One region of the Streptomyces sp. MMCC 100 genome, then DNA from elsewhere that is predicted to be linked to it. Evidence: riboswitches for the same ligand, from Rfam matches in the RefSeq annotation. Region 1 holds a riboswitch; the other holds the start of a gene.
What was found. A riboswitch is a leader RNA that binds a small molecule or an ion and turns the genes downstream of it on or off. The one in region 1 is predicted to bind thiamine pyrophosphate.

Region 1 (8,498 bases):
CTCGCCGCTCTGCTGGAGAGCCACGCCCTCGCGTACGGCCTGGACGCCCGCACCGCCCCGGCGAACGCCGCCGTGCTGCCGTACATGGAGTACGCGTTCGGCGTGTGGTACGTGCGCGGTGGCGGTCTGCGGGAGCTGGCGCGGGCGGTGTACGAGCGGTGCCTCGCCCGCCGGGTCGAGTTCCGCTTCGAGGCCGAGGTCACCGGGATCGTCGAGAAGGACGGCCGGGTGGCGGGCGTGGAGCTGGCCGAGGGGGCCGTGGCGGAGGCCGAGTTCGTGGTCTCCGGCGTGGCGCCGGGGGTGCTGGACCGCCTGCGCGGTGGATCGCCGATGCGCGGCGAGGGCGAGGTGCCGGCGCAGCGCCGTGGGGCGAGCCGGCTGACGGTGCTGCTGGCGCTGCGGGGCGGGCGTCCCGGGGGCACGGCGCACCGGACGGTGGTGCACGCGGCGGACCGGGAGACCGAGTTGGACTGCTTGTTCGGCGCCGCTCCCGGGATGGCCGCGCGGCCGACCGTCACCGTCCTGCGGCCCGACGACCCCGCGCTGGTGCCGGACGCGGGCCATGAGGCGGTCGCCCTCTCGGCGGTGGTGCCTGCCCTGGGCGGCGAGTCCGACTGGGCCACGACCGAGGTGTTCGCCCACTGGGCCGAGCAGATGATCGACGTGGCCGAGCGGGCGGTGCCCGGCCTGCGCGACCGGCTGCTGTGGCACGAGGTGCGGACCCCGGCCGAGGTCGCGGCGGACACCGGTGTGCCGGACGGCGCGATTGCGGTGCCGGCGCTGGCGGGGGCCGCCGGACGCCTGCTGCACGCGGCGAACGGCACGCGTACGGGCGGCCTGTTCACGGTCGGCGGCTGGTCGCACCCGGGCGGGGGTCTCCCCCACGCGGGTATGTCGGGCGCGCTGGTGGCCGGACTCGTGGTGGAGGGACCGGAGTTCCGCGGCTCCCAGTGAGCGGCCGACGGGCCGGTCACCGGGCGCCGGAGTCCCTGTAGGCGGACAGGGCCCTCAGAAGCGGACAGGGCCCTCAGTAGCGGTACTGCTCGTCGTAGCCCTGGCCCTGCGTCTGGTCGTTGCCCTGGTAGGGATACGGCTGCTCGGCCGGGAGTTCGCCGCCGTAGGGGTCGTCGGTGCTGCGCTGCTGCGGCACCCACACCCCGCCGGCCGGGGTCTCGCCGCCGTAGCCGCCGGGGGCGCCGGTGGCGTACGGGTCCTGCCCGTAGCCCTGCTGGCCGTACCTCTGCGTACCGGTCGTGTCGTAGCCGCCGGTGTCGTACGCCCCGCCGCCGTAGGTGTGGGTGCCGATGTACGGGTCGGAGTAGGCGGCGTACTGCTGCTGCGCGCCGGTGTCGTAGCCGTAGCCCTGCTGCTGCCCGTAGCCCGAGTAGTCGTAGGCGTAGGCCTGGTCGGCGCCCGGCTCGGCCGCCGCCTGCTGCTGGCCGGTGCCGTAACCGGCGTCGGCGTACACGCCGTACGAGCCGGTGTCGTCCGGCATGGGCTGCGGTTCGTAGACGGCGGTCGTCTCCGCGGCCGTGGGGTCGGCGGCGGGGCGGGCCGGGGCGAAGACGTCGTCGCGGTCGTAGTCGTCGGGTCCGTACGGCGGGCCGTCCTGGCCCGGGGCGTGGCCCTGGGCGCGCTCGTCGTAGCCGTCGTGGTGGCCCTGGGCGCGCTCGTCGTAGCCGTCGTGGTCGTCCTGGCCGCCCTCGGCGGGTTCGAGCCCGGAGACCTCCAACGTCGGGTCCTGGCGGCCCCGTTCGGGACGCCCGCGTTTGCCGACGAGGCTCGCCGGGGCGTTGACCGCCCAGCCCGCCTCGAAGCCGCGGCGGAACGACAGGGTGACGTAGGTCTGGCCGACCGCGAAGGCGGCGGCGCCGACACCGATGACGAGCACGTTCGACATCAGCACACCGGCGACGACGCCGACGAAGCCGCCGAAGGCGAGCAGCCGCCAGCGCAGCCGCGCCTTGTACTGCAGCAGCACCTCGCCGAGCAGCCACAGCGCTACGACGCCGAACGCGATGTAGAGGACCGTCCAGCCCATGTACGCCCCTCTCCCAGTGGCCGTTACGCAGTGTGTCGCAAATACGTGCGGCCGGTCTAGGCCCGCGGTGGGTGGTGCAGGCCCAGGTTCTCGTAGATTTCCAGCGTCGCCGTGGAGTTGTTGAGCGTGATGAAGTGCAGTCCGGGCACACCCTCGGCCAGCAGCCGCGCGCAGAACTCCGTGGCGAACTCGATGCCGATCGAGCGTACAGCGGCCGGATCGTCCTTGACCGCGAGGATCCGCTCTTTCAGCTCCGCGGGGAACGAGGCGTTGCTGAGCTTCGGCAACCTCTCCAGCATCTTCACACTGGTCACCGGCATGACCTCGGGAATGACCGGGGTCTCGCAGCCGGCCGCGGCGACCCGGTCGCGCAGCCGGAGGTAGGACTCGGGCTGGAAGAACATCTGGGTGATCGCGTAGTCGGCGCCGGCCCGGCACTTGTCGACGAAGTGCGCCACGTCCGTGTCCCAGTCGGCGGAGCGCGGGTGCATCTCGGGGAAGGCCGCGACGCCGACGCAGAAGTCACCCGACTCCTTGATGAGCCGGACCAGTTCGGCGGCGTAGGTCAGGCCCTCGGGGTGCGCGATCCAGTCGGCGTTCGGGTCGCCGGGCGGGTCGCCGCGCACGGCGAGCATGTTGCGGATCCCGGCGTCGGCGTACTGGCCGATGATGTTGCGCAGCTCGGCGACGGAGTGGTCGACGGCGGTGAGGTGGGCCACCGGGGTCAGCGTGGTGTCGGCGACGATCTGCTGCGTCTCCCGGACCGTGCCCGCGCGCGTGGAGCCGCCGGCGCCGTAGGTCACGGAGACGAAGTCCGGGGCCATGGCCTCGACCCGCCGCAGCGCGCTCCAGAGGTTCTTCTCGCCCTTGGGCGTCTTCGGCGCCGAGAACTCGAACGAGTACGTCGTCTTGCCGGTGGCGAGGATGTCACGCACCGTGCGGGCGCGATCAGTCCTCGTGCTTGCGGTTCCGAGGGCCATACGGGCAGGTTAGCCAGGGTGTGGCGGCCACCCAACCGGATGCGGGATATTTGTCCATATTGTCGAGTTGTTGTCCACCTTTTGGACACCCGGCCCGCGATCGGCTCCGGTGCGGCTCCCCGCGGCCCCGTGCGACTCCCCGCGGCCTCGTGCGACTCCCGCGTCTCCGTGCGGCTACTGCCCTGCCGGGGCCTGTCGCAGCCGCTTCGCGAACTCGGCGGCCGCCGCGCCCGGGTCGTCGGCGGCGGTGATCGCGCGGACGACGACCACGCGCCGGGCGCCCGCCTCCACCACCTCGTCGAGGTTGGCGAGGTCGATGCCGCCGATCGCGAACCAGGGGCGGTCGGTGCCCAGTGCCGCCGTGTACCGGACCAGGTCGAGGCCGGGTGCGTGGCGGCCGGGCTTGGTGGGGGTCGGCCAGCACGGACCGGTGCAGAAGTAGTCCACGCCCTGCTGGACGGCGGCAGCGGCGGCCTCGGACTCGGCGTGCGTGGAGCGGCCGACGAGGACGTCCTCGCCGAGGATCGCCCGGGCGGCGGGCACCGGCAGGTCACCTTGGCCGAGGTGCAGCACGTCGGCGCGGGCGGCGTGCGCGACGTCCGCGCGGTCGTTGACCGCGAGGAGCTTGCCGTGGCGGGCGCAGGCGTCGGCGAAGACCTCCAGGTGTTCCAGTTCCTCGGCCGCCTCCATCCCCTTGTCCCGCAACTGCACGATGTCGACCCCGCCGGCGAGCACGGTGTCGAGGAACTCGGGCAGGTCGCCCTGGCTCCGGCGGGCGTCCGTGCACAGGTAGAGCCGGGCGTCGGCGAGCCGGGCGCGGGCGGTGGTCGGGGCGGTGTCGGGCATGCGGGTGTCCCCCCGGTTCGGTGGCGTGGGCCCACGACGGGCCGCGCGATTCTGGCATACGGGCCGCGGACCGGGCCTCTCCCGGGCCGGGGTCCGCGGCTCGTACGCCGGGCAGTGTGGCGGATCAGCGACGGGCGAATCCGCGATGTGGCGGATCAGCGACGGGCGGATCCGTGATGTGGCGGATCAGCGACGGGCGGATCCGCGATGTGGCGGGTCAGACGGCGAGCGCCTGGGCGCGGCGCTTCACCTCCGTACCGCGATTCTCGGTCAGCGCCTGGGCGGGGGTGCCGGGCAGGCTCGGGTCCGGCGTGAAGAGCCACTCCAGCATCTCCTCGGCCGTGAAGCCGTCGTCCCGCAGCAGCGTCAGCGTCCCGACCAGGCCCTTGACGACCTTGTCCTCGTCGATGAAGGCCGCGGGGACGTGCAGTGCGCGGTTCTCACCGCGGCGGACGGCGATGAGCTGGCCTTCCTTGATCAGCTGGCGTACCCGGGTCACCTCGACACCGAGCTTCTCGGCGATGTCGGGAACGGTGAGCCAGGCGGGCACGAGAGCATCGGTCTTTGCGTCAATCTCGGTCACGCCCCAAGCCTGCCACCTGGCACTGACACTCGGAAACCGGACTACGCCGTCGCCGCCGTCGCCGCCTTCAGCGGCTTCGCCGGGTCGGCCAGCAGATCCGGGTCCATCGTCGTACCCGCCTGGATCAGGCGTTTGCCCTGTGCCAGGTCGCGGGGGCGGCCCACCGCCAGCAGGGCGACCAGGCGGCCCTCGCGCAGCCAGCAGACCGTCCAGGCCGGGCTCGACGGGTCGCCGCGCCACAGGGTGGTGTCCGCGGCCGTGTGGTGACCGGCGTACTGGACGAAGCGGCCGAACTGCTCGGACCAGAAGTACGGCACCGGGTCGTAGGCGGCCGGGGCCTCGCCGCCCGGGGCGCCGACGATGCCGGCGGCGACCGTGCGCGGCCCCTGGAGGGCGTTGTCCCAGTGGTGCACCAGCAGTCGCTCGCCGTAGCGGGCGGAGGGGAAGGAGGCACAGTCGCCCACCGCGTGGACGTCCGGCGCGGAGGTGCGCAGGCGGTCGTCGGCCAGGACCTCGCCGTGCGCGCCGAGGGCGATGCCGGAGCCGGCGAGCCAGCCGGTGGCCGGGCGGGCGCCGATGCCGACGACGACCGCGTCGGCGGGCAGGCGGGTGCCGTCGTCGAGGACGACCCGGCCGGACTCGCCGGGGCCGCCGGGCTCGACGCGCTCCACGCGCGCGCGGGTGCGCAGTTCAGCGCCCGCGTCGGCGTACCAGGCGGTCATCGGCGCGGCCACCTCGGCGGGCAGCGCGTCGGCCAGCGGCCGGTCGGCGGCCTCCACCACGGTCACCGCGCAGCCCGCCTCGCGCGCGGCGGTGGCGAACTCGGCGCCGATCCAGCCCGCGCCGACGACCACGACGTCGTGCTGCCGGGCGAGCACCGGGCGCAGCCGTTCGGCGTCGTCCAGGGTGCGCAGCAGGTGCACGCCGGGCACGCCCTCGGCGCCGGGGAGCCGGACCGGTTCGGCGCCGGTCGCAAGGACCAGGACGTCGTAGGGCACGGGGCCCTCGGCGGTGTCCAGGACGTGCGCGTCGGGGCGGACGCCCAGGGCCTCGCAGCCCAGCCGCAGGGTGATGCCGAGTGCCTCGAAGTCGACGTCGAAGGCGGAGCCCTCGGCGGTGCCGAGCAGGACGGCCTTGGACAGCGGGGGGCGGTCGTACGGTTGGTGCGGCTCCGCACCGATCAGGGTCACCGTGCCGGTGAAGCCCTGTTCCCGCAGGGCGACCGCGGTCTGCACGCCGGCCATCCCGGCGCCCACCACGACCACACGGCGCTCCGCGTCCGCTGCCGGTCCCTGTCCCCGCGTCTGCTCACTCACCTGATCACCATAGACACCTGGCAAATCGTCAGTCAGCGCTCGCGCACGGTGAGCTGCGCGACGTCCCCGGCCGCGGAGGCTCCCTTACACGTGCGACACGCTGCGGGCTAGGGTGGCCGACGTAAGGCACTCGCGGGAGCCCGGACGCACCGGGCTGAGAGGGAGGCTGGCGGCCTCCGACCGTACGAACCTGATCCGGGTCATGCCGGCGAAGGGAGGGGCTGGACGCCCATGTCGTCTCCACCACACACGCCTCGTACGCCTCGTACACCCGACGTGCTCGTCGTCGGCGGCGGGATCATCGGGCTGGTCACGGCCTGGCGGGCCGCGCAGCGCGGGCTGGTCACGGCCCTCGTGGATCCCGAGCCGGGCGGCGGGGCGGCCCAGGTGGCGGCCGGGATGCTGGCCGCCGTCACGGAGCTGCACTACGGCGAGGAGACGCTGCTCGCGCTGAACCTCGCCTCGGCCCGCCGCTATCCGGAGTTCGCGGCCGAGCTGACCGAGCTGACCGGTCACGACCTCGGTTACCGCCGCTGCGGCACGCTCGCCGTCGCACTGGACGCCGACGACCGCGCCCACCTGCGCGAGCTGCACGCGCTCCAGCAGCGCTCCGGCCTGGAGTCGGAGTGGCTGTCGGGGCGTGAGTGCCGGCGTCTGGAGCCGATGCTCGCGCCGGGCGTGCGCGGGGGGCTCCGGGTGGACGGCGATCATCAGATCGACCCCCGTCGTCTCGCCCGCGCGCTGGTGGCCGCCTGCGAACAGGCGGGCGTGGCCTTCCACCGGGCGTGGGCCGAGCGGCTCACCGTCGGGCGCGGGGACCGGGCCACGGGTGTCGTCACCGCCGACGGCACGGCGCTGGAAGCCGGGCGGGTGGTGCTGGCCGGGGGCAGCCTGAGCGGGCGGCTGTCGGGCGTGCCGGAGGCCGTACTGCCGCCGGTGCGGCCCGTGAAGGGTCAGGTGCTGCGGCTGACCATGCCCCGCACGCGGTCGCAGGCGCCGCTGCTGAACCGGACCGTGCGCGCCGTGGTGCGCGGCAACCACGTCTACCTGGTGCCCCGGGAGAGCGGCGAGCTGGTCGTCGGCGCCACCAGCGAGGAGCTGGGCTGGGACACGACGGTCACCGCGGGCGGCGTCTACGAGCTGCTGCGCGACGCCCACGAGCTGGTTCCCGGCATCACGGAGCTGCCGCTGACGGAGACCCGCGCGGGTCTGCGCCCCGGCTCCCCGGACAACGCGCCGCTGCTCGGCCCGACCGCTCTGGACGGCCTGCTGCTGGCCACCGGGCACTACCGCAACGGCGTCCTGCTCACCCCCGTCACCGGCGACGTCATGGCGCACGCCCTGACCACCGGGGAGCTGCCGGACGATGCCCGTCCCTTCACCCCGCGGCGCTTCGGCCCCGCCCCCGCACTCCCGGAACTCCCGGCACCCTCGGAACTTTCGGAGCAGCCCGTATGAGTCCTCTCCACATCTCCGTCAACGGCGAGCCGCGCGAGGTGGCTGCCGGCACGGCCCTGGACGCGCTGGTGGGCACGCTCACCGCGGCGCCGTCCGGAGTGGCCGCCGCCCTGAACGAAACCGTCGTCCCGCGCGCGCAGTGGCCCGCCACCGCTCTGGCCGACGGCGACCGCGTCGAGGTCCTCACCGCTGTCCAAGGAGGCTGACCATGGCCGACGATCCCTTTGTCCTCGGCGGTACGTCGTACGGGTCCCGTCTGATCATGGGTACGGGCGGGGCGCCCAGCCTGGACGTGCTGGAGCGCGCGCTGGTGGCCTCCGGGACGGAGCTGACGACCGTCGCGATGCGGCGGGTGAACGCCTCGGTGCACGGGTCCGTGCTGTCCGTCCTCGACCGGCTCGGCATCCGCGTCCTGCCCAACACGGCCGGCTGCTTCACGGCCGGGGAGGCGGTGCTCACCGCGCGGCTGGCGCGCGAGGCGCTCGGCACCGACCTGGTCAAGCTGGAGGTCATCGCCGACGAGCGCACGCTGCTGCCGGACCCGGTCGAGCTGCTGGACGCGGCGGAGACGCTGGTCGACGACGGGTTCACGGTGCTGCCGTACACCAACGACGACCCGGTGCTCGCGCGGAAGCTGGAGGACGTCGGGTGCGCGGCGATCATGCCGCTGGGCTCGCCGATCGGCTCCGGGCTCGGGATCCGCAACCCGCACAACTTCCAGCTGATCGTGGAGCACGCGCGCGTGCCGGTGATTCTGGACGCGGGGGCCGGTACGGCGTCGGACGTCGCGCTGGCGATGGAGCTGGGGTGTGCGGGTGTGATGCTGGCCTCGGCGGTGACGCGGGCGCAGGAGCCGGTCCTCATGGCGGAGGGGATGCGGTACGCCGTGGAGGCGGGGCGGCTGGCTCGGCGGGCGGGGCGGATTCCCCGGCGGCACTTCGCCGAGGCGTCTTCTCCTGCGGAGGGCTTGGCGGTACTGGATCCGGAGCGGCCCGCTTTCTAGCGCACCGGTGTCGGGGCCGGGCGGGGGGTGCGCAGCCCGGCGTTGCGGGGTGCCTCCCCCAGTGCCTGAACGGCCTGGGAGGTGCCCCCATCGCCCACCCTCCCCCACTCACGGTTTCGCTCGAGCGAGGGGGCCCCGTCGCCCCAGCGGCACGACTGCCCGCAGCGGGGGTGCGGTACGTCACAGCTCCGCTTCAGTCCCGCCCCGATTTCGGGCAGCGGCGCGGGGTGTCCGTGGCGGCTCGTAGACTCACCTGCGTGGACACGACCCT
Region 2 (8,498 bases), 4.7 Mb from region 1:
GCGCATCAAGGTCGGCATCTGAGTCCGTACCGCGACGGACGTACGACCCCGGTAGGGTCGACGGCAGTCGTCGGCGCCGTTCGCGTATGTCGTTGCGTACGCGCGCGTGGCGGCGGACGACAGCAGATCTGACGAGGAGGCCATTGCCGCGTATGGGATGCGAAACACGCCCCCACCGGCAGTGGCCTTCTTCGTGTGTGTGACCCACGTAAAAGAGGCGAGATCTCCATGACCACCAAGGCCGAGAAGAGCGACGACGGCAAAGTACGCGGCCGCTTCATGCTGAAGCTGTCCGGAGAGGCCTTCTCCGGCGGTGGGGGCCTGGGCGTCGACCCCGACGTGGTGCACGCCATCGCCCGCGAGATCGCGGCCGTCGTCCGGGACGGCGCGCAGATCGCGATCGTCATCGGTGGCGGCAACTTCTTCCGCGGCGCCGAGCTGCAGATGCGCGGCATGGACCGCGCCCGCTCCGACTACATGGGCATGCTCGGCACCGTGATGAACTGCCTGGCCCTCCAGGACTTCCTGGAGAAGGAGGGCGTCGACTGCCGCGTGCAGACCGCCATCACCATGGGCCAGGTCGCCGAGCCCTACATCCCGCTGCGCGCCGTGCGCCACCTGGAGAAGGGCCGCGTGGTCATCTTCGGCGCCGGTATGGGCATGCCGTACTTCTCCACCGACACCACCGCCGCCCAGCGCGCCCTCGAGATCGACGCCGAGGCCCTGCTCATGGGCAAGAACGGCGTGGACGGGGTCTACGACTCCGACCCCAAGACCAACCCGGACGCCGTGAAGTTCGACGCGCTCGGCTACGGCGAGGTCATCACCCGCGATCTGAAGGTCGCCGACGCCACGGCCGTCACGCTCTGCCGCGACAACAGCCTCCCGATCGTGGTCTTCGAGCTGCTGAAGGAGGGCAATATCGCCCGCGCCGTCAAGGGTGAGAAGATCGGCACGCTTGTGGGTGACCAGGGCAGCCGGGACTGACCGGAGAACACCCCCCGTCCGCGGACGCCACCTGTCCGGGGGACGGACGGGACGGGACCGGGCCGGGGGATGGACAATGTCCCGCCGGTCGGGAACCGTGCAGGAAGAACGCGACGCAGCCGGCCGCCGCCCCGTAGGGGAACCGCAGCCGGGCCTACTCAAGACACGCAGGAGCAAGTGGTGATCGAAGAGACCCTCCTCGAGGCCGAGGAGAAGATGGAGAAGGCCGTCGTGGTCGCCAAGGAGGACTTCGCCGCGATCCGCACCGGCCGTGCGCACCCGGCGATGTTCAACAAGATCGTGGCCGACTACTACGGCGCGCTGACGCCGATCAACCAGCTGGCCTCGTTCTCCGTGCCCGAGCCGCGCATGGCCGTGGTGACCCCCTTCGACAAGAGCGCCCTGCGCAACATCGAACAGGCGATCCGCGACTCCGACCTGGGCGTCAACCCGAGCAACGACGGCAACATCATCCGGGTGGTGTTCCCCGAGCTGACCGAGGAGCGCCGCCGCGACTACATCAAGGTCGCCAAGAGCAAGGGCGAGGACGCCAAGGTCTCCATCCGCTCCGTGCGCCGCAAGGCCAAGGACGCCATCGACAAGATGGTCAAGGACGGCGAGGTCGGCGAGGACGAGGGCCGCCGTGCGGAGAAGGAGCTCGACGACACCACCGCCAAGTACGTCACGCAGGTGGACGAGCTCCTGAAGCACAAGGAAGCGGAGCTGCTCGAGGTCTGATGAACGACTCTTCCTGGGGAGCGCCGCCACAAGCCGGGTACTGGGGGCCGTCCGACCAGGGACCCGTCCAGGGCGCCGCCCCGGCGGGTCCCGCGTACGATGCGCACTACGCGCAGCAGACTCGCCCCATGCCCATCGTGCCCGACGTACCCGAACACGGCGGAGGCCAGGACGACGACCAGGGGACCGCTCGGCTGAGCGGTCCCTTGTTCCGGGACGAGCCGTTCCACGACCAGCTCGGTCGCGACGAGCCGTATCGCGACCAGAACCCGTCGGCGCAGCCGTATGCGGCGGTGCCGCAGAATCCGGAGCCCATGCCCGACGCCCCGCAGCCGGCGCAGCCCCAGCCGCCGCAGAAGAAGAGCGCGGGGCGCGACCTGGGGGCCGCGATAGGGGTCGGCGTCGGCCTCGGCGTGGTGATCATCGCGTCGCTGTTCGTCGTCAAGGCCGTCTTCGTCGGCGTGATCGTGGTCGCCGTCGTGGTGGGCCTGTGGGAGCTGACCAAGCGGCTGGAGGAGCGCAAGGGCATCAAGGCGCCCCTCGTGCCGCTCGCCATCGGCGGCGCGGCGATGGTGGTCGCCGGCTATGCGCGCGGTGCCGAGGGGGCGTGGATCGCCATGGCGCTCACGGCGCTCGCGGTCCTCGTCTGGCGGATGACGGAGCCGCCCGAGGGCTACCTCAAGGACGTCACCGCGGGCCTGTTCGCCGCGTTCTACGTGCCGTTCCTGGCCACGTTCGTCGCCATGATGCTGATGGCGGACGACGGGGCCTGGCGCGTCCTGGTCTTCCTGATACTGACGGTCGTCAGCGACACCGGCGCCTACGCCGTCGGCTGGCGCTTCGGCAAGAAGAAGCTCGCCCCGCGCATCAGCCCCGGCAAGACCCGCGAGGGCCTGCTGGGAGCGGTGGCGTTCGCGATGGCGGCGGGCGCGCTGTGCACGCACTTCCTGATCGACGACGGCACCTGGTGGCAGGGCCTGCTGCTCGGCCTCGCGGTCGCCGTCAGCGCCACCCTGGGCGACCTCGGCGAGTCCATGATCAAGCGGGACCTCGGCATCAAGGACATGGGCACCCTCCTGCCGGGCCACGGCGGCATCATGGACCGCCTCGACTCCCTGCTGCCGACGGCACCGGTGGTGTGGCTGCTGCTGGTGATCTTCGTCGGGTCGGGTTGACAGTCGTCCGGTAGCATGGAAGGGCCTGCGGCGTCTGCTGCGGGCCCTTCCGTGTGTCCCCGCCGATGCGGGGGTATTCCAGTGAGGTCTCCTGGCTTCGGCATGGCTCTGCCGTTGTCCCCGCAGAAGCGGGGGGTTGCCACAGGCCCGCCGTCATGAGGAGTTGTCCGACCGTGGCCCGTCCAGCCCCCGGTGAGCTCACCTTTGCCGCACCCCGCGGAGCGAAGCGGCCGCCGCGGCACCTTGCCGATCTCACGCCTGCCGAGCGCAAGGAGGCTGTCGCCGCGATCGGTGAGAAGCCGTTCCGTGCGAAGCAGCTCTCGCAGCACTACTTCGCGCGGTACGCGCACGACCCGGAGCAGTGGACCGACATCCCCGCCGGTTCGCGCCAGGGGCTCCAGGAGGCGCTGCTGCCCGAGCTGATGACGGTCGTGCGGCACCTGTCGACCGACCAGGGGACCACGCGCAAGACGCTGTGGAAGCTGTTCGACGGGACGCTCGTCGAGTCCGTCCTCATGCGCTACCCGGACCGGGTGACCATGTGCATCAGCTCCCAGGCCGGCTGCGGCATGAACTGCCCGTTCTGCGCCACCGGCCAGGCCGGCCTGGACCGCAACCTGTCGACCGCCGAGATCGTGCACCAGATCGTGGACGGCATGCGGGCGCTCAGGGACGGCGAGGTCCCGGGAGGCCCCGCGCGGCTCAGCAACATCGTGTTCATGGGCATGGGTGAGCCCCTCGCCAACTACAACCGCGTCGTCGGCTCCATCCGCCGCCTCACCGACCCCGAGCCGGACGGCCTGGGGCTCTCCCAGCGCGGCATCACCGTCTCCACGGTCGGCCTCGTCCCGGCGATCCACCGCTTCACCGGCGAGGGCTTCAAGTGCCGCCTCGCCATCTCGCTGCACGCCCCCGACGACGAGCTGCGCGACACCCTCGTCCCCGTCAACACGCGGTGGAAGGTGCGCGAGGTGCTGGACGCCGGATTCGAGTACGCGGCGAAGTCCGGTCGCCGGCTGTCCATCGAGTACGCCCTGATCCGCGACATCAACGACCAGGCCTGGCGCGGCGACCGTCTCGGGCGGCTGCTCAAGGGCAGGCCCGTGCACGTCAACCTGATCCCGCTCAACCCCACGCCCGGCTCCAAGTGGACCGCGTCCAGGCCCGAGGACGAGAAGGCGTTCGTGGAGGCGATCGCGGCGCACGGTGTGCCGGTGACGATCCGGGACACCCGTGGACAGGAGATCGACGGGGCGTGTGGTCAGCTCGCCGCGAGCGAGCGGTAACCTGACCGGCGGAAGTACGTAAGCGCAGTCACATCTTCATATTCCGACAGGGGAGCGCCACAGCGCTGAGAGTGCGGCACCGGCCGCAGACCCTCCGAACCTGGCCCAGGTCATTCTGGGTAGGGAGATCGGTCATCACTCGAGCTGTTGCGCCCTGCCCGGGACCCTCGCCAGGGGTCCCGGGCGGGGCCGCGTCTTCTCCTGGTCACCCAGGAGGAATTCAGTGAGCATCACCAAGAAGGTCAGTGTCCTGGCCGTCGGGCTCGGCATGGTCGGCACGCTGGCCGCCTGCGGATCGTCGTCCGACGAGGCCGGCGGCAGCGGCTCCGGCGACTCCAAGACCGTGACCCTGGTCAGCCACGACTCGTGGGCCGCGTCGAAGGACGTCATCGCCGCCTTCGAGAAGAAGTCAGGCTACAAGGTCAAGGTGCTTGAGGACGGCGACGCCGGGCAGGCCGTCAACAAGGCCGTCCTCACCAAGGACAACCCGCAGGGCGACGTCTTCTTCGGCGTCGACAACACCCTGCTGTCCCGCGCCCTCGACAACGGCCTGTTCCAGCCGTACGAGGCGAAGGGCTCCGACCTCGTCCTGCCCGAGTACCGGACCGACCAGGACAAGCACCGGGTCACGCCCGTCGACACCGGCGACATCTGCGTCAACTACGACAAGGCGTACTTCGACAAGCACGAGCTGGCTCCGCCGAAGTCCTTCGACGACCTGGTCAAGCCCGAGTACAAGGACCTGCTCGTCACCGAGAACGCAGGCAGCTCCTCGCCCGGGCTCGGCTTCCTGCTCGGCACCGCCGCCAAGTACGGCGACGAGGGCTGGGAGGGCTACTGGAAGAAGCTCGAGGCGAACGGCGTCAAGGTCGTCGACAGCTGGGAGCAGGCGTACAACGAGGAGTTCTCCGGCTCGTCCGGCGGCAAGAAGGCCAAGGGCGACCGCCCGCTCGTCGTCTCCTACGCCTCCTCCCCGCCCGCCGAGGTCATCTACGCCGACCCGCAGCCGGACACCGCCCCCACGGGTGTCGCCGACGGCACCTGCTTCCGGCAGGTCGAGTACGCGGGCCTGCTCAGCAACGCGAAGAACCCCGAGGGCGGCAAGGCACTCCTCGACTTCCTGCTGAGCAAGCCCTTCCAGGACGACATGCCGCTGAACATGTTCGTCTACCCGGTGCGGGAGGGCGCGCAGATCCCCGAGGCGTTCTCGAAGTTCGGGCCCCAGGCCAAGGACCCGCAGACCCTCGACCCGGCGAAGATCGCCGACAACCGTGACCAGTGGGTCAAGTCGTGGACCTCGCTCGTACTGAAGTGAGACACGAAGGGAAGCAGGCGGTGAAGACGGCGGTGAAGTCGGCGGTGAAGCCGACGGGGACCGCGCGCGGGAGCGCGGCGCGGCTCGGCCTCATGGCCGTGCCCGTCGCGTTCTTCGCGGTGTTCTTCGCCTACCCCGTCGCCGCCATCGTCGCGCGCGGCCTGAAGGTCGACGGGGCCTGGCAGCTCGGGCGGATCGGGGACGTGCTCGCGCAGTCCGACGTGCGGCACGTCCTGTGGTTCACCACCTGGCAGGCGCTGGCGTCCACCGCGCTCACACTGCTGATCGCCCTGCCCGGCGCGTACGTCTTCGCCCGCTTCGACTTCCCCGGCAAACAGGTGCTGCGGGCCGTGGTGACCGTGCCGTTCGTGCTGCCGACGGTCGTCGTCGGCACGGCGTTCCTGGCCCTGGTCGGGCGCGGCGGGCTGCTGGACGAGCTGTGGGGCCTGCGCCTGGACACCACGGTGTGGGCGATCCTGCTCGCGCACGTCTTCTTCAACTACGCCGTCGTCGTCCGCACCGTCGGTGGCCTCTGGTCGCAGCTCGACCCGCGGCAGGAGGAGGCCGCCCGGATGCTCGGCGCCTCGCGGCTGCGGGCCTGGCGGCAGGTCACGCTGCCCGCGCTGGCGCCCGCCGTGGCCGCCGCCGCGCTGATGGTCTTCCTGTTCACCTTCACCTCCTTCGGCGTCGTCCAGATCCTCGGCGGCCCCGCCTTCTCCACCCTGGAGGTGGAGATCTACCGCCAGACCTCCCAGGTCTTCGACCTGTCCACGGCCGCCGTGCTGACGCTGATCCAGTTCGCGGCCGTAGCCGCCGTCCTCGCCGTGCACGCCTGGACGGTACGGCGGCGCGAGACGGCTCTGCGGCTGGTGGACGCGGCCACGACCGCGCGCCGGCCGCGCGGAGCCGGGCAGTGGACGCTGCTCGCCGGGGTCCTGGGCGTGGTCGTCGTCCTGCTGGTGCTGCCGCTCGCGGTGCTGGTCCAGCGGTCGCTGGGCGCGTCCGGCTTCGGCTACTACCGGGCGCTGACCCGCGAGGACGGCGGCGCCTTCCTCGTCCCGCCGATCGAGGCGATCGGCAACTCCCTCCAGTACGCCGTCGCCGCGACCGCCATCGCCGTGGTGATCGGCGCGCTGGCCGCGACCGCGCTCACCCGGCGCGGCGCGGGCCGCTTCGTGCGCGGGTTCGACGCACTCCTGATGCTGCCGCTCGGGGTGTCGGCCGTGACGGTCGGGTTCGGGTTCCTGATCGCGCTCGACGAACCCCCGCTGGACCTCAGGTCCTCCTGGATCCTGGTGCCGCTCGCGCAGGCGCTGGTGGGCGTCCCCTTCGTCGTACGGACCATGCTGCCGGTGCTGCGGGCGGTGGACGGGCGGTTGCGGGAGGCAGCGGCGGTGCTGGGCGCGTCGCCGTGGCGGGTGTGGCGCGAGGTGGACCTGCCCATGGTGCGGCGGGCGCTGCTGGTCGCGGCCGGGTTCGCCTTCGCGGTGTCGTTGGGGGAGTTCGGCGCGACCGTCTTCATCGCACGGCCCGACAACCCGACGCTGCCGGTCGCCGTGGCGCGGCTCCTTGGCCGGCCCGGGGACATGAACTACGGCCAGGCGATGGCCCTTTCGACGATTCTGATGCTGGTGTGCGCGGTGGCCCTGGTGGTGCTGGAGCGGCTGCGGACCGACCGGAGCGGGGAGTTCTGACATGCCGCCCATGCCGTCCATGCCGTCCATGCCATCGAGCCTGCTGAACCTCGAAGGCGCCACGGTCCGCTTCGGCGGGCGGACCGTGCTGGACGACGTCGACCTGGCGGTCGCCGAGCACGAGGTGGTGTGCGTGCTCGGGCCCAGCGGCAGCGGCAAGTCGACGCTCCTGCGGGCGGTCGCCGGACTCCAGCCGCTCGACGCCGGACGGGTGACGCTGGACGGACGGGACCAGACCGGAGCGCCCGCGCACAAGCGCGAGGTCGGGCTGATGTTCCAGGACCACCAGCTGTTCCCGCAGCGGGACGTGGCCGGAAACATCGCCTTCGGGCCGCGGATGCGCGGCGCGTCCCGGGCCGAGCAGCAGGCCCGGGTGGGGGAGTTGCTGGAGCTGGTCGGGCTGCCCGGCGCCGCCCGCAGGTCCGTCGCCGCACTTTCCGGCGGTGAGCAGCAGCGAGTGGCGCTGGCCCGCGCCCTCGCGCCCCGGCCCCGGCTGCTGATGCTGGACGAGCCGCTCGGCCAGCTCGACCGCTCGCTGCGGGAACGCCTCGTGGTCGAACTGCGGGAGCTGTTCGGCCGGTTGGGCACCACGGTGCTCGCCGTGACGCACGACCAGGGCGAGGCCTTCGCACTCGCCGACCGGGTCGTGGTGATGCGGGACGGGCGGATCGCCCAGTCGGGGACGCCCCTTGAGGTGTGGCAGCGGCCGGTGGACGCCTTCGTCGCCCGCTTCCTCGGCTTCGACAACGTGGCCGAGGCGTCCGTCGCCGGTCAGGCCGCGGACACCCCGTGGGGCAAGGTGCCGGTCCCCGAGGACGCCCCGCAGGGCACGCGGACGGTGCTCGTGCGGCCGGCCGGGGTTCGCATCGTCCCCGCCGACGAGGGCCTGCGCTGCACGGTCACGGCCCGCACCTTCCGCGGCACGCACGTCGCCGTCCGCCTCCAGCCGGAGGACGCGCCCCGCCTGGAGGCGGCGTGCGCGCTGCGGGAGGCGCCGGAGGTCGGGGACGCGGTCGGGGTGGAGTTCGACGCGGCCGAAATCGTGGTGCTCGGGTGATCGTCGCGCTCGTAGGGTGACCGCATGACACTCCTCGCGCACGAACGGTACTGCGACGAAATCATTCGCCAGGTGGGCGGGCTCAGGACCGTGGTCACGTCCGGTGCGGACCTGGCCGCCACCGTACCGACCTGCCCGGACTGGACCCTGGAGCACCTGGTGCGGCACGTGGGCCGGGCCCTGCGCTGGGCCGGGCTGATCGTCGGCACCCGCGCGGAGGAGGACGTCCCGGTGGACCGGGCGCCG

Region 2: another riboswitch for thiamine pyrophosphate. It lies ahead of ABS735_RS28620 (thiamine ABC transporter substrate-binding protein); the one in region 1 lies ahead of thiO (glycine oxidase ThiO).

The regions. Positions count from the first base shown of each region.
Region 1 covers NZ_JBGORK020000001.1:1,547,703-1,556,200, reverse strand. The annotation lists gene ABS735_RS07160 (phytoene desaturase family protein) at 1-954, shown strand, start outside; gene ABS735_RS07155 (SCO2102 family sporulation regulator) at 1,028-2,041, opposite strand; gene metF (methylenetetrahydrofolate reductase [NAD(P)H]) at 2,098-3,021, opposite strand; gene thiE (thiamine phosphate synthase) at 3,196-3,867, opposite strand; gene ABS735_RS07140 (Rv2175c family DNA-binding protein) at 4,085-4,450, opposite strand; gene ABS735_RS07135 (NAD(P)/FAD-dependent oxidoreductase) at 4,492-5,766, opposite strand; TPP riboswitch at 5,889-6,000, shown strand; gene thiO (glycine oxidase ThiO) at 5,998-7,224, shown strand; gene thiS (sulfur carrier protein ThiS) at 7,221-7,430, shown strand; gene ABS735_RS07120 (thiazole synthase) at 7,433-8,227, shown strand; gene pknB (Stk1 family PASTA domain-containing Ser/Thr kinase) at 8,485-8,498, shown strand, end outside.
Region 2 covers NZ_JBGORK020000001.1:6,211,120-6,219,617, reverse strand. The annotation lists gene tsf (translation elongation factor Ts) at 1-22, shown strand, start outside; gene pyrH (UMP kinase) at 229-987, shown strand; gene frr (ribosome recycling factor) at 1,168-1,725, shown strand; gene ABS735_RS28630 (phosphatidate cytidylyltransferase) at 1,725-2,900, shown strand; gene rlmN (dual-specificity RNA methyltransferase RlmN) at 3,074-4,186, shown strand; TPP riboswitch at 4,225-4,330, shown strand; gene ABS735_RS28620 (thiamine ABC transporter substrate-binding protein) at 4,410-5,501, shown strand; gene ABS735_RS28615 (ABC transporter permease) at 5,477-7,195, shown strand; gene ABS735_RS28610 (ABC transporter ATP-binding protein) at 7,224-8,252, shown strand; gene ABS735_RS28605 (maleylpyruvate isomerase family mycothiol-dependent enzyme) at 8,277-8,498, shown strand, end outside.